Regions from separate parts of the Mesorhizobium sp. M0478 genome, predicted to be linked through region 1. Evidence: riboswitches for the same ligand, from Rfam matches in the RefSeq annotation. Region 1 holds a riboswitch; the other holds the start of a gene.
The links. A riboswitch is a leader RNA that binds a small molecule or an ion and turns the genes downstream of it on or off. The one in region 1 is predicted to bind thiamine pyrophosphate.
Positions count from the first base shown of each region.

Region 2: linked by a shared signal. The riboswitch ahead of NKI64_RS15345 (YkoF family thiamine/hydroxymethylpyrimidine-binding protein) and the one ahead of thiB (thiamine ABC transporter substrate binding subunit) in region 1 are both predicted to bind thiamine pyrophosphate.

Region 1 covers NZ_JAMYRH010000001.1:504,178-511,802, forward strand. The annotation lists gene NKI64_RS02470 (M48 family metalloprotease) at 1-945, opposite strand, end outside; gene thiQ (thiamine ABC transporter ATP-binding protein) at 1,307-2,041, opposite strand; gene thiP (thiamine/thiamine pyrophosphate ABC transporter permease) at 2,038-3,636, opposite strand; gene thiB (thiamine ABC transporter substrate binding subunit) at 3,857-4,864, opposite strand; TPP riboswitch at 4,908-5,022, opposite strand; gene NKI64_RS02490 (thiamine diphosphokinase) at 5,185-5,844, shown strand; gene NKI64_RS02495 (ABC-F family ATP-binding cassette domain-containing protein) at 5,846-7,625, shown strand, end outside.
Region 2 covers NZ_JAMYRH010000005.1:337,890-345,514, reverse strand. The annotation lists gene NKI64_RS15375 (GcrA cell cycle regulator) at 1-602, opposite strand, end outside; gene NKI64_RS15370 (hypothetical protein) at 681-881, shown strand; gene NKI64_RS15365 (LexA family transcriptional regulator) at 1,142-1,804, shown strand; gene NKI64_RS15360 (ABC transporter substrate-binding protein) at 1,977-2,984, opposite strand; gene NKI64_RS15355 (ABC transporter ATP-binding protein) at 2,981-3,763, opposite strand; gene NKI64_RS15350 (ABC transporter permease) at 3,760-4,602, opposite strand; gene NKI64_RS15345 (YkoF family thiamine/hydroxymethylpyrimidine-binding protein) at 4,858-5,457, opposite strand; TPP riboswitch at 5,448-5,560, opposite strand; partial or broken gene NKI64_RS15340 (GSU2403 family nucleotidyltransferase fold protein) at 5,763-6,152, shown strand; gene NKI64_RS15335 (hypothetical protein) at 6,418-6,669, shown strand; gene NKI64_RS15330 (DUF2934 domain-containing protein) at 6,826-7,065, opposite strand; gene NKI64_RS15325 (hypothetical protein) at 7,158-7,373, opposite strand; gene NKI64_RS15320 (DUF1236 domain-containing protein) at 7,472-7,625, opposite strand, start outside.

The DNA of each region.
Region 1 (7,625 bases):
GTCGAAGCGGATCGCCATGTCGCCGGGACCGGTCGCCGTCACTGCCGCCGCCGAATTGTCGATGATGAAGCCGTCGGGCACCGTGAACGATACGCCGAGGCCCGGATGCAGGAAGGTCTGGCCGCGCACATAGCCCTCTTCCGGCGTGTCGCCATAGAGCAGGCCGTCTATCCCGGCCAGGAAGGAATCGCGGTCGCGGGTGCCGATGCCCGGCGCGCCGAACTGACGGGCGTGGCGCTGCGCCAGATCAATTCGCTGCGGCGTGTTGGGGTGCGTGGCCAGGAAGTCGAGGCTGGCGTCGGTGGCGCCGCTGATCGAGCGGAAATCGGTATAGGCCGACATCGACTGCAGGAAACGCCCGGCGGCATAGGGATCGTAACCGGCCTCGCCGATCGACTTGATGCCGATGGCGTCTGCCTCCAGCTCCTGGTTGCGCGAGAACTGCGCCAGCCTCAGCTTGCCGCGGATCAATGCCTGCTTGGCGGTCGGGCTGTCGCCCAGCACATCGGAGACCACCTTGGTCGCCAGGCCTTCCTCGGCCTCGAGCTGCTGGCGCTGCAAGCCGTGATTGGCGGTGACGTGGCCCATCTCATGCGCGATGACGGCGGCGAGTTCAGCCGAATCATTGGCCAGTGCCAGCAGGCCGCGGGTGACGTAGAGATAGCCACCCGGCAGCGCGAAAGCGTTGACGTTGGGCGAATTGAGGATGGTGATGCGATAGGTCTGGGTCGGATTGGCCGACACCACGGTCAGGCTGCCGACAACCTTGGCCACCATGCGCTCGAGCTTGGGATCGGAATATTCGCCGCCATAGGTGGCAAGGATGCGCGGATGTTGCGCCTTCGCCAGTTCGGCAAGCTTGCTGTTGGCGGCGACATTGTCGACCGTGATCGGCTTGTCGGAAGGCTGGAAGCCGGATTCCTGCACTTCGGGAGGCGTGAACATCTGGCAGCTGGCCAGCGCCACGGCAAGGCCGGCCAGCGCGAGGAAGCGCACCAGCGGTCTGCGTTTCAAAGTGTCAGTGCCGGTCGGCAGCACGGCGTTCCTTCAGCTCTCGGCGCATGATTTGGACCGGGGTCCGCGCCAGCGAAAAATCGGTTTTCGTTGGCAATCCTGCACACATCAAAAAACCTACAGCGTTTACGCATCCGGCCGGATGCGGCGCTGTAGGGGGCAAATCACGGCTCGTGCCGGACCAGTACTAAGCGGACCTAGCCACATCGACTGGACCATGGCAAGCAAGCGCCACATCACCTGTAGCCGGTTTGGTCGTAAATTATGTCCGCTTCCGGGCAATATCGCGTGATCAGCCCGAACTTGCGCCGATATAGCGCCGAAACGCTTCAGGGCCAGTGCCGTCGAAAAAATCGGCGGCAGGTCCCGTCGCGGCAACCCTGCCATTGTCCAGAAAAACCATCTGCTCGCCGATACGGCGAGCGTCTTCCGGCTGATGCGTGACGAACAGCACCGTCATCGCCCGCTCGGCATGAACGCCGGCCACCAGGTCGAGCATGTCGTCGCGCAGTGCTGGCCCGAGCGAAGCGAACGGCTCGTCGAGCAGCAGCACTGGCCGGTCGCGCACCAGAACGCGGGCGAGCGCCACGCGCTGCCTTTCGCCGCCGGAGAGTTCGCGCGGCAGGCGCATTTCCTTGCCGGCCAGGCCGACGCGGTCAAGCGCCTCGGCGATCGCGGCGCGATCGGCGTCGGTCAGGTTGAGCGATGGCGAGCGGCCGAGCCCGACATTCTTCTCCACCGAGAGATGAGCAAACAGATTGTTTTCCTGGAACACCATCGACACCGGCCGCGCCGAAGGCGGCTTGGCGCCGACATCGGCGGCGCCGATCAGCACACGACCGGACTCCGGCGTCTCGAAACCAGCCACCAGATCGAGCAAGGTCGATTTGCCCGAACCACTTGCCCCCATGATGGCGGTGATCTTAGATGTATCGAATTCGACATCGAACAGGAATGACGTTTCGCCATAGCTGAACGAGACCTCGTCCAGCCGGACAGTCGTGCCTTTCTCCACAGCGGACGTCACGATCTCTCTCCCCGTCCCAGCCAGTCTGCCGCGACCACCAATGCAAGGCAGACCGCCCCGAGCAGCAAAGCCAGCCCGGCAGCATCGGCCGTGCGATAGCTGCCCATGCGCGCCAGCAGGAGATAGGGCAAGGTCTGCACCGAATCGCTGCCGAACAGCGCGATGACGCCGAGATCGCCGAGCGACAGCGCCATGGCGAAGGCAAAGCCGGTGGCCAGCGGCCGCCGGAGCGATGGCCAGTCGACCAGAAGCAGCCGGTTCCAGCCCGCAATGCCGAGCTGCGCGCACAGCTTTTCGTGGCGCTCGCTCGCCGCATCATAGGCCGGGCGCATCGCGCGGATGGCAAAGGGCATCGCCATCACCGCATTGACGGTGACGACCATGACCGGCGCGATGGCAAAGACATCGCTGACCGTGCGCAGCAGGAGAAACCAGCCGGCGCCGATGACAATGGGCGGCACGACGAGGACGAAGCCGGCGCCGGTGTCGGTGGCATGTTCGAGCAATGAACGGGCACTGGACCGGCGGCGCAGCGACAATGCCCGACGCGCCATGATCAGCGACAGCGACAGCGCCACCGAAAGTAGCGCCGCCGAGAAGGCGAGACCGGCGCTGGTCAGCGTCGCCTGACGCACGGCACTCTCGCCCGCCAACCGGCCGAGATCGGCGTCGAGGCCGGACGCGACGGTGGCCGCCATTGGTCCGGCGACGAACAGCAAGGCGAGCACGATCAGGACGGCGTTGAACGCTGTTTCTGCTTTGCCGGCCAAGTGATAGCGGCGCGGCGCGACAGGCAAATTGGCGTCGCCGGTCACATTGGCGCCGAGCCGCGTCAGCGCCAGCATGACGGCAAAAGTCAGCGCGATCTGCAGCACCGTCAGCGTCACCGCTCGCGCCGGATCGAAGTCGAAACGCAGCGCCTGATAGATGGCGACTTCCAACGTCGTCGCCGCCGGCCCGCCGCCGAGGATCAGCACGATGGTGAAGGAGGTGATGCAAAGCATGAAGACAAGCCCGGCGACGCCCGGCAGCGCGGCGCGCAGCACCGGCCACTCGATCAGCCGGAAGGCTGGCCTCGCCCCCATGCCGAGCTGGCTCGCCAGCCGCCATTGATCGGCCGGCACCGTTCCCAGCGCTTCGAGGAAGAGCCGGGTGGCCAGCGGCAGGTTGAAGAAGACGTGGGCGACGAGGATGCCCGACAGCCCATAGATGTCGGGCCAGCTCTGGCCACCGATCGCGGCGAAATAACCGGCGCGGCCATAGAGCGCCAGTATGCCCAGCGCTCCGACAATTGCCGGCAAGGCAAGGGGCACAGTGAACAGCTGCAGGATGAAGCCGCGTCCGAAGAAGCGCGGATGCCGCGACAGCGACCGGGCGACGAAGAGCGCCGGTACGGCGGAAAGCAGAGTCGAGAGCGCAGCCTGCCAGAGCGTGAAGCGGACAACGCGCAGGAGATAGAGGTCAAAGGCGGACGCGGCGCCGGAAAGGTCGTGCGCGCCTTCGCGGATAAGGCCGGCGAAGGCGCCACCGATCAGCAGCGCGATTGCCGCAAGCGCGACAATGCCGGCCGTGATGCGGGGGTCAGAGCGTTGCACTCTTTACCGGGCGTCGCGTTCCTTCGCGCCCCCCTCTGTCCTGCCGGACATCTCCCCCACGAGGGGGGAGATTGGCGGTTTTAGCGCTCCGCTCATTCCTGCAGCTTCGGAGATTGGCGAAAGTCAACGTAAAGGCCAATCTCCCCCCTCGTGGGGGAGATGTCCGGCAGGACAGAGGGGGGCGCCGTAGAGCACTCATCTTTTGACTATACAGCCAAATCTACTTGCTCATCACCGCCAGCCATTCATCCACCCAGGCCTTGCGATTTGCCGCGACCTCTTCCGGGCTGAACAGCAAGGTCTTCGCCGGCTTGACCAGCCTATCAAAAGCCGGATTGAGCGGCTTGTCGGTTTTCCCGGCCGGGAACATCCAGTTGGTCTCCGGAATGACATCCTGGAATTTCGGCCCGGTCATGAAGGCCAGGAACTTCGCCGCCAGCGGGTTCTTCGCGCCCGTGGTGGTGATGCCCGCGACCTCGACCTGCAGATACTCGCCCTCCTCGAACGAGGCGGCCTGGTAGCGCCCGGTGTTCTCGGCCACCATGTGGTAGGCCGGCGACGTCGTATAGGAAAGCACCATCGGCGCCTCGCCCTTGGTGAACAGGCCGTAGGCCTCGCTCCAGCCCGGCGTCACCGTCAGCACTTTGCCCCTGAGTTTCGCCCAGGCTTCCGGCGCCTTGTCGCCATAGACCGACTTGACCCACAGCAGCAGGCCGAGGCCCGGCGTCGACGTCCTCGGATCCTGGATGACGATCTTGTCGGCGGCATCGCCCTCGACCAGTTCCTTCAGGCTCTTCGGCGGGCTCTTCAGCTTTTCGGTGTCGTAGACGACGGCGAAATAACCATAATCATAGGGCACAAAAGTGTCGTCGCTCCAGCCGCCCGGCACGTTGTTTTCAGCCACCGCGCCATGTCGGACAAACAGGCCGGAAGCCTTGGCTTCCGCGGTGAGGTTGGTGTCGAGGCCAAGCACGATATCTGCCTTGGTCGAGGCACCTTCGAGCTTGACGCGGTTGAGCAGCGCGACGCCGTCGGCCGCCGAGACGAAGTCGACGCTGCAGCCGCACTCGGCTTCGAATTCCTTCTTCACCTGGGGTCCCGGACCCCAGTCGGCAGTGAAACTCTCATAGGTATAGATCGTGAGTTTTTCCTGCGCTGACGCAGGGCTTGCCAGTAGCGAAACAGCAAGCCCCAGCGCTGGGACAAGACGGGACAAAAACATGCGCATCGGCGCCTCCTTCATTCGTGTTGAAAGGAATTGAGGCGTCGGGCTGTCCGAAGCGTCTAATCCCTCCGCCGGTACAAACCGGATCAGGTTCAGCGGGTTGGCGAGACTGCCTCTCAGCCGGCCCGCGAAGATCGCGTCCGGCACCCCGTTAGAGCGTTTCGACACATAGGCTCGGCCAAGGTGCCACGCAAGCGGAAGTTTGCCCGAGCATGATCCCGGAAAGTGGAATCCGTTTCCGGAAAAAGATCATGCTCCAACAAAGAGTGACGGTGCCGCTCGGCCTTCCGTTTCGTCGGCGGGGCTGGTAAGGGCCAGCGGATATGAGCACATTCACCATCCTGCTTGGCGGCGATCTCGTCCGCACGCCGCGGCTCGACCGCCAGGTCGCGGGCACGCGCGTCATCGCCGCCGACGCCGGCATCGGTCATGCCCGCCTGATCGGCCTGATGCCGGAGCTGTGGGTCGGCGATTTCGATTCCGTGCCGGCGGACCTGCCTGCCGATCTCGCCGCCGTGCCGCGGGAGGTGTTTCCTCCCGAAAAGGACAAGACCGATGGCGAGCTGGCGATCGCGGCGGCATTGGAACGCGGCGCCACCAGCCTGGTGCTGGCCGGCGCTTTCGGCGGCAAGCGCGCCGACCACGCCTTCCTGCATCTGGCGCTCAGCCTTCAACTGGCAGAGACAGGCACAAAAGTGCTGTTGACCAGCGGAGCGCAGGAAGGCGCCCCTTTGCTGCCCGGCAAGGCCGGCTTCGACTATGCCGACGGAACGCTGTTTTCGGTGCTCGGCTTTTCCGATCTTTCGGGCCTCACCGTGTCCGGCGCGAAGTGGCCGCTCGACCATGTCGAGGTCGTGTTCGGCTCGTCGCTGACCATCTCGAACGAGGTCAAGTCCAACAAGACCGGGGGCGGCCTCGAAATTGAGCTCGGCCATGGCCGCGCGCTGCTGCTCGCCCACCCCTACCCCTTGCCTGAAAGCTGACATGGCCCCGCCCCTTCTCAACCTCGACGGCATAAGACTGACCTTTGGCGGCACGCCGCTGCTCGATGGCGCCGAACTGACGGCGTCCGCCGGTGACAAGATCGCGCTCGTCGGCCGCAACGGCTCCGGCAAGTCGACGCTCCTGAAGATTGCCGCCGGTCTGATCGAGCCGCAAGACGGCGAGGTCTTCCGCCAGCCTTCGGCAACGGTGCGCTATCTCCCGCAAATGCCCGACATGGACGGCTTTGCCAATGTGCGTGCCTATGTCGAGGCCGGGCTTGGGCCTGCCGACGATCCCTACCGCGCCACATATCTGATGGAGCATCTCGGCCTCGCCGGCACGGAGAACCCCAACGATCTCTCCGGTGGCGAGGCGCGCCGCGCAGCACTTGCCCGCGTCATGGCGCCCGAACCCGATATTCTGCTGCTTGACGAGCCGACCAACCATCTCGATTTGTCGGTCATCGAATGGCTGGAAGAGGAGCTCGTCCGGACGTCTTCGGCGCTGATCGTCATCTCGCACGACCGACGCTTCCTCGAACGCGTCTCGCGCGCCACCGTCTGGCTCGACCGTGGCCAGACCCGCCGCCTCGACAAGGGCTTTGGCCATTTCGAGGAATGGCGCGACCTTGTGCTGGAAGAGGAAGAGCGCGAACAGCACAAGCTCGGCCGCCAGATCGTGCGCGAGGAGCATTGGCTGCGCTATGGCGTGACGGCTCGCCGCAAACGCAACATGCGCCGCCTGGGCGAACTGCAGACCATGCGCCAGCGTTTTCGCGGCCATCGCGGCGCCGAGGGCTCGGCGACCATGGTGGCCAGCGACGCCGCCGAATCCGGCAAGCTGGTGATCGAGGCCAAGAACATCGAGAAGAGTTTTGGCGACCTGACCGTGGTCAAGGGCTTCTCGACCCGCATTCAGCGCGGCGATCGCGTCGGCCTTGTCGGGCCGAACGGCGCCGGCAAGACGACGCTGTTGAAGATGCTTACCGGCGAGATGAAGCCCGATGCCGGCTCGGTGCGGCTCGGCACCAATCTGGAAATCGCCACGCTCGACCAGAAGCGCGAGGCGGTCGATCCGGCCGAGACCCTGGCGCAGTATCTCACGGACGGGCGCGGCGAAAACCTCGTCATCAATGGCGAGCAGCGCCATGTCGTGTCCTACATGAAGGATTTCCTGTTCAAGCCGGAACAGGCGCGCACCCCGGTGCGCGAGCTGTCCGGCGGCGAACGGGCGCGGCTGCTCCTGGCGCGTGTTCTGGCGCGGCCGGCCAACCTTCTGGTGCTCGACGAGCCGACCAACGATCTCGACATGGAGACGCTGGAACTGTTGCAGGAACTTGTCGCCGGCTTTGCCGGCACGGTCATCCTGGTCAGCCACGACCGCGACTTCCTCGACCGCACCGTCACCAGCATCATCGCCCCGGACGGAGGCGGCCGCTGGATCGAATATGCCGGTGGCTATTCCGACATGCTGGCGCAGCGCGGCGGCACCCGGCTCGACGACCGCAAGGCGCGCGCCAAGGCCGAAGCCAGCGATGCGCCGGCGCCGGGCAAGAGCGAGCCGGCAGCGCCAAAAGGGCCGTCGAAGAAACTGTCGTTCAAGCAGAAATTCGCCCTGGAATCGCTGCCCAAGAAGATCGAGGCGGTAATGGCCTCGATCTCGCGTTTGGAAAACAACATCGCCGATCCCGCCTATTACGAGCGCGACCCGGCCTCGTTCCAAAAGACCATCGCCGCCCTCGACAAGGAACGCGCCACGCTGGCCGCACTCGAGGAAGAGT
Region 2 (7,625 bases), on a different contig from region 1:
ATCTCGAGCCCCGGCCGACTGCCGGGAGCATCGTTGTCGGGGTCTTCCTCCAGCGTCAGGTCGAGCGGCGCGCGGCAGCGGTCGAACAGGCAGTCGATGAAGCGCATGGCGGCGACATGCGGCTGACGCCCGAGCGAGGCAGGGCGCGGCGCCGGCACATTGAAGCGGTAGATTTCGCCGTCCACCACCAGCCGTCCTTCGCCCGGGATCGAGGGCGCCGGACGGGCTGGCAACAGTGGCCTGGCCGATGGCTGACGGGTCGGTTTGGCGGCCGGTTTGACCGGCGCGGCCTGCTTCGAAACTCCTACTTCCCTTACGAGCTTGCTTGGCTGCGCCGGCGGATTCCTCTTGGCGGTATTCTCGTTTGCCGCAGTCTTCCCCGTCGCATTCTTCCTCGGTCGGCCGCCGGACCTGCCGCCTCTGGGGTTGGCGAGGCCGATGGTCTTCAACGCGCTGTTGCGGTGGACGATGCCGATGATGGCATTGCGCGAGACCGGACTGCCGCGCAGCGCCGTGAAGCGGACGGCGATCCCTGTGGCCGACAGGCCATCCCTCAGCCAGACGGCGATCTCCTGCAATTCGGTGTCGGTATAGGCAGTCATGTCGGTATCCATTGATTGCGCGCGCAAAGACCGAGCGCCGGCCCCGAGGGCCACGGGAGAAATCAGAGCGGATGGTCGGTGCGGTCAGCCGATACTGACGGCCGGCAGCGAGCCGGCGAGATGCCGCAAGGCGGCTTCGGCGGCAGCTTTGGTGAGGGCGGAAACTGCCCTGCCCGTCAGCCGGTCGAACAGGATGACGGTGCCGTCTTCCGTGCGGATGCAGGAAAGGCCCTGCCCGCCGGAAACAGCCCTTGGCGCACCGGCGGCGCCATGGGCTGAAGAGGTGGCCGGAGCCGGGAGAGGAGCGGCTCCGGCCGTTCCGGTCGATCGGGGGGACGACGGTTCGACCGGATCCGGGGCAAGAGCCCCGGTTTGCGTCCGGACCGGGGAGGAGGACAGCCCGGACGATGGGAGAAAGCTTACGATGTCTGCGGAAACGCTTGCGGTTTGTTCGATCATGCGCTAAGCGTACGATATGTACGAAACGTACGCAAGCGAAATCGTACATATTGGACGATAAATTTCAGGCGATTTGTACGATGCAGGAACCGAGGCACAGATTGCAGCAGGCGCGGGCGGAGGCGGGTTATGCCTCGCCGAGCGACGCGGCGCGGGCATTGCGCGACATCAACAAGAACACGCTGATCAGTCACGAGAATGGTAACCGGCCGCTGTCGCGCAAGGCGGCGGAGAAATACGGCCGCCTGTTCGGCGTCGATCCCGGCTGGCTCTTGTTCAACGGTGACGGCGGCAGCCTTGCGGGGGGCCATTTCGGCTTTGACGAGTCGGGCCGGCAGATCCCGATGCCGTCGCTGGCCACCGTCGATGTGCCCATCGTCTCATGGATCAGCGCCGGCGAACTCGGCAGCCAGGACATGGTGGTCAATCTCAGCGACTATCCGACCATCCCCACCACCGATCTGGAGCAGGGCCAATGGATTGCTCTGCGCGTCGACGGCCCGTCGATGAACAAGATCTCGCCACCGGATTCGATCATCTTCGTCAACCTCAGGGACAAGCGGCTGGTGACCAATGGCTGCTACGTCATTTCGGACGAATCCGGCCAGGCCACCTACAAGCGTTACCGCCCCAACGAGAACCCGCCCTTCCAGCCGGCCTCCTACATGGACATCCCGCCGCCGGCGCTGGAAGGCGCCATCACCATCATCGGCCGGGTGAAGCGCTCGATGATCGATATGTGAGGGAGAAGGCGGTGAGGCGCAATCTCCCCCCTCGAAGGGGAGATGGCCGGCAGGCCAGAGGGGGTCGCCGCGCGTAAGGCGCTGACGTCCTCTGTCCGCGATAGGAAGTCGCGTCAGGACGTACCGACCCCCTCTGTCGCCTTCGGCGACATCTCCCCCTCGAGGGGGGAGATTACGCGCCCAAAAACTCGTTCGTAAAATACCCCCCGAAATCCGGCTTCTCCTTCAGAACCTTGCCATCGCCATCGAGCAATATGCCGGCCCTGAAGAGGTAGGTTCCGATCGCCTCGATCTTGGCCCTGGCGATGGTGCCGATGACGCCGTCCTGGCTGCGCAAGAAGTGTCCGTCGACCAGCATTTTCAGCGAAGCGTGGATCAGCGCCGGGTCGGTCAGCGCATCCCTGTTGGAAGCGATCAGCAGATCGCCGGCTTCCTGCGGGTGATCGCAGGCAAATTGGTAGCCGCGCCGCGTTGCCTCGACGAAGGCCGATGCGGCCTTCGGGTTTGCCTGGAGATATGCATTGCTGGAGGCGATCAAGGTGGTGTGCTCGTCGGGCACGCCGTAGTCGGCGTAGCGGAAGCCGCGCTGCCTGACGCCTTTCAACTCGGCAGCGACGCCTTCCCAGGTCGAGACCTCCAGCGTGAAGTCGACCGAGCCGTTGGCCAGCGCCTCATAGGCCGAGGTGCCTAATGTCACCGTCTCGAAAACGCCCTTGCCGCCATCGTGGCGGATGATGGTCGAGATCAGCGTGTTTTCCCAGGCGCTGCCGAAGCCGCCATAGGTCAGACCGTCGAGATTCCTGGGACTCTTGATCTCGCCGCGATCCGCGTTGAAGACCAACCGGCCGGTCTCCTGCTGGACCACGGCGTAGACCGCCTTGAGATCGGCGCCGGCAGCCCGCTGGGTGAACAGGCCGACGCCGGCAATGCCGAAATCGGCGATGCGGTTGGCGACCAGCGTGCCGGCGCCAGTATCGCCATAGGGCAGGATCTCAACATCGAGCCCGGCCTCGTGGTAGAACCCTTTGTCGCGGGCAACGAACAGGCCGACATGGTTGGTGTTGACCGTCCAGTCGAGCGCGACGGTGATTTTTTGCGTAGCCGCATGAGCGCGAGAGGCAAGCGGCAGTCCGGCAGCCAGCGTCAGCAGCAAAGCCTGCCGGCGTGTGAATTCGGTCATGAAAAACTCCTTTGAGCGGTCTGCGGGAACGAGGGCCGGTCAGTCCCGGGATTGAGCAGCGTGTCGAGGATGTCGGCTTCGAGCGCGGCGGCCTGGCGCGCGGCATCGCTGCCGGTGGTGCGCGGGCGCGGCAGCGGCACGGCAATCTCGCCGATGATGCGGGCCGGCCGCGCCGACATCAGATAGATGCGATCGGAGAGGTAGACGGCTTCGCGCACGTCATGGGTGATCAGCAGCGCCGTCCAGCGTTGGCGCTGCCACATGCCTTCCAGCCAGCGCTGCATACCCGCGCGGGTCAGTGCATCCAGCGCGCCAAAGGGCTCGTCGAGCAGCAGCATGTCGCGCTGCTGCACCACGGTGCGCAAAAGGGCGGCGCGCTGGCGCATGCCGCCGGAAAGTTCCGCCGGCCAGGCGCGCTCGAAGCCGGCAAGGCCGAACTCGGCAAACAAAGGCGCGACGCGTTCGCGCGCCGCCTTGCGGCCAAGACCCTGCACTTCCAGCCCCAGCGTCACATTGTCGATGACGCGCCGCCACGGCATCAGCGAGTCGCGCTGCGGCATGAAGGCGAAGGGGTTGCCCTGCATTGGCGCGCCGTCGAAGCGCATGTCGACCTCACCTTTCAGTGCGCCGGTCAGCAACTGGAACAGCGTCGACTTGCCGGCGCCGGAAGGGCCGAGGATGGAAACGAACTCGCCGGCCGCGACATGAAGCGAAATTCCGGCGAGCACCTCAAGCGCGCCGAAGTTCTTCCTGATGTCCCGGAGTTCGAGCCGCGTCATTGACGGTTCTCTTCTGCAGCTTCAACCTTGCCGTCGCGGCTTTCGCTCCCTGCATTCTCCCAAGGCATGGCGAAGCGCTGGACGAGCACCGCAATGGCGAACAAGACAAGCGTGAGCGCGGCGCTGACGGCGACCGCGGCGAGCACCAGATCGGGCCGAAAGTTGTTCTTGGCATTCAGCATGTAGATGCCCAGCCCCTTCGCCGCCCCCGCATATTCGGCGAAGATCGCGCCGACCACGGCGTAGGTGATGGAGATGCGCAGCCCGGCGAAGAAATAGGGCAGCGCCGAAGGCAGGCGCGCCAGCCAGAAGATACGCCAGCGCCCTGCCCCCATGGCGGCGAGCATCTGCGAAATCTCCTTGCTGGTCGCAGCAAAACCTTCGACCAGCGCGACCATCATCGGGAAGAAGGTGACGAGCGCCACAAGCAGGATTTTTGGCATCAGCCCGAAGCCGAACCACAGCACGATGAGCGGCGCGATCGCGACCAGCGGCAAGGTCTGGCTGACGATCAGCAGCGGAAACAGCGTGCGGCGCAGCGGGGCCAGGAAATCGACCAGCGCCGAAAGCACGAAGGCAGCGACCAACGAGCAGGCGAAGCCGGCTGATGTGGCGCGGATGGTAGGCAGCGTGTTGTCGGCCAGGGCGGCGCGATGCTCCCAGGCCTGCTGCAGCACGCGCGACGGCGCCGGCAGCACGGTGGGGGCGACACCGCCGTAGCGGGCGTAGAGCTCCCAGGCCGCGAGGAGCAGGGCGAAGGCGAAGGCGGCGGGGATGGTCTTGGCGATGCCGGCGGCTAATCTCCCCCCTCGAGGGGGAGATGTCGCCGAAGGCGACAGAGGGGGTCGTCTAGCATAGAGCGCCCACGCCTTGCCGATGCGAAAAGGACGTCGGCGCTCCACGCGCTGGGACCCCCTCTGGCCTGCCAGCCATCTCCCGCTCGAGGGGGGAGATTCGTGGGCATCGCGGTCTTCGCCAATCGCCAATGGCTCCCCTCCTCTTTGTGCTGAGGGGTCAGAGGCATCTCCTCCACGCAATGGGTCAGATAAACCAGCCACGGCAATATCCTCAAGGAACGACGCTTGAGCCGCGGCTCAGACGGCGCTCGGGCTGTTCGCCGAGATCGTGATGTCGAGGGTGACGTGGCCGGCGCCGGGGCCGAAGCGGCAGAAGGCCTCGTTGAGCGTGGCAAACACCGCACCGGCATCGCCACGCAATTTGGTGCAGAAGTTCTTTGAGCGCTCAAAGACGCCGGACTGTTTCAGGAAATCGATGCAGCCGTAGATCTCGTCCATATGGTCGCCCGTGCCCATAACGTAGAGCGAGAACTGCGCCGCCACCTGCTGGCCGGTCGACGGCGTGGCCTGGACAGCGCGGATCGCGGCGATCTTGCGCTCGTCCAGCGGAATGGCGGGGCCGCCGGTCTCGTCGGAGCGGCAGATCGGATCGTCGGGCTCACCCGGACAGCCGCGCGAGACCGCCGCCGAAAGCACGCAGTGCTTGCCGCTTTTGGCCGCCGCCACGAACAGGTCGCGCATTGCGGGAAACAGCACCTCGGGCGGCCCGACCGTAAGGGTCGAGATGTCATCGGTTTCGATCCGCAGCCGATCGCGCCAGGGATCGAGCGCGCCGAGGATGACGCCGACGAAATCGTCGGTCATGGGATAAAGGGAAATCTGTGCGCCTGAAAACATCGCCCGCCTCGCTCCGCTGGTATTATCCAGATCAGCTTTAGGGTCCGAAGGCTTGCCGCCCTCATCTCAGCCCCGACCATACGGAGCACCCCTGTGGATGAGCGGGTTAAAGCACCGTTCGCGGCATTGGGGAAGCCGTTTGTTGAGGCACTGCGGGAAAGTGTTTTGGGCCAGACGTGCCGGGCGCCCGGGCGTTAACAGACGACTCGTTGCGTTATAAGGTTTCCACGAACTTCTTATAACTGCGTTGAAATTCAAGCTGATAAACGTAATTATAAGAAAACGGCAGAGACTCCGCGCAGCCCTTACGGTTTCTGGATTTCCTTATCCGCGACCCCATCCGGACTGTGCTCCTGCATCGCTCGGGCTTGCCTGTGCTGGTCCCCTCGCCCCAGCGCTACGCCATCCACAAGCTGATCGTCGCCTCGCGACGCGGGCCGAGCGCTGGCGCCAAGCGGGAGAAGGATCTCCATCAAGCGCGCCTGCTGACCCAAGCGCTCGAAGCCACGCGTCGCCAGGACGACCTTGCCTTCGCCTTCATGGAAGCGTGGGACAAGGGCGAAAACTGGCGCGAGACGATCCGGGGCGGCTTGAACCTGTTCGACGCCGCCACGAGGGAAAACAGTCACACCATCCTGGGGAAATCCCTCCGCGAAATTGGTGCGACTCCTGAAGGATTCACGATGCGGGATTAGCTGAAGCGACCGCTGCTATATTCATTTCCATCGTCCCAACCGTACGAAATTGGCTTGACGCTTATTCGTACATAAAGTACGATATCTCTTTTCGCAGAGAGGAATGTCCTTGAGCACAGCGAACCATGTTGCCTTCGCCGATCTCTCTCGGCCTTTGCTGTCCCCCCCGTCGTTGCCGCCGCCTTTGTTGCCGCCGCCTTTATTGCCGCCCCCTTTGTTGCCCTTGTCATTCGATCAGTGCGAACGCCTCGCCGGGGCCTGGCGAATGGCCAGCCAAGACATCGCCGACGACATCCGCTTCATCCGCCAATATCTGAAAGTCGTTGCCGAGAAGGACGAGAGGCTGTCGACCGGCACCCTTGTTCACAGCCGCGCCTATGTCGAGGCCTGCGCCGGCTGGCTGCCACAGACCGTGACGCGCTATCTGCGCCACCTGCGCCAGATCACCGAATGCGAACTGGCCATGACAGCTGCCGGCATTCGCTTTGCGCTGTCGAGTTATGCCTGGGAGGCATGAGGGCGCCTGTCGCCAAACACAAGGAATTGCGCTGCCCGTCGCAGGCGCAATTCGTCAGGTTGAGAGGCTCGGGCGCGCCTGAACGGCGGGCGCCAAGGATGGCCCCGGCCAGCGAATTCCGGCCTTGCTTTATTTCGACTGGCCTTATTTCTGGCCTTATTTCGATTTGGCTTTGCCGGACTTTGCGGCGGCAGGCTTCGCCGCCTTTGGCTTGGCGGCTGCCTTGGCGGGCTTGGCGTCAGCTTTCTTCGCCGCCTTTTTGGGCTTGGCGACCGCGCCATCGACTTCAGCCGTGGCCTGCTCCCAGTGTTCCTGATGCGCGCCTTCAGGCCGGCCGGCCTTTTCCCAGATCTCGTGCGCGCGCTGGCGAATGCGGTCCTGTTTGTCGTCCGTCACTTAAGCCTCCGTGGTTGGGTCCGGTCGGTTGGTCCAGATTCCACGAAAACATTAGCCGAAAATTCGGCCGGCGTCTTGAGTGACGAGACATCTCAGCGCGGGTCGGAAATCACCGCAACGCCGAGTAGCGCCGCTTTCTTGACGATCAGCCCCGCGAGGTCGGCATCCGAACGATCGGTGCCGGTGCGCTCCCGCAGGAGCGCGATCGCTTCCTTCATCGATAGCAGCGCCGTGTTGCGCTCGGCCAGCAACTTGTCGCAACACGCCGCAACATTGGCGGAGTTCGGGGTCTCGACATGCGGCAACATGGCAATTCTCCTTTCATCATGTTCGTCATTCGGCCCTGCCGCCCTTTTGGGAAGAACGACAGGGCCGTATCACCGATGAATGGTTAGGTTGTCGAGCGTTACTCGACCACCTCGACAATCCTGCGCGTGCTGGGGTCGACCAACACGGTATGGTTGTCGACGACGGCGTATCTGTACTGAACGTCGGGAACCTCCTGCAGCTCGACAGTGTCAGGCAAGGCAGTGCCGACATTCAATTCGACGCCGAGCAGA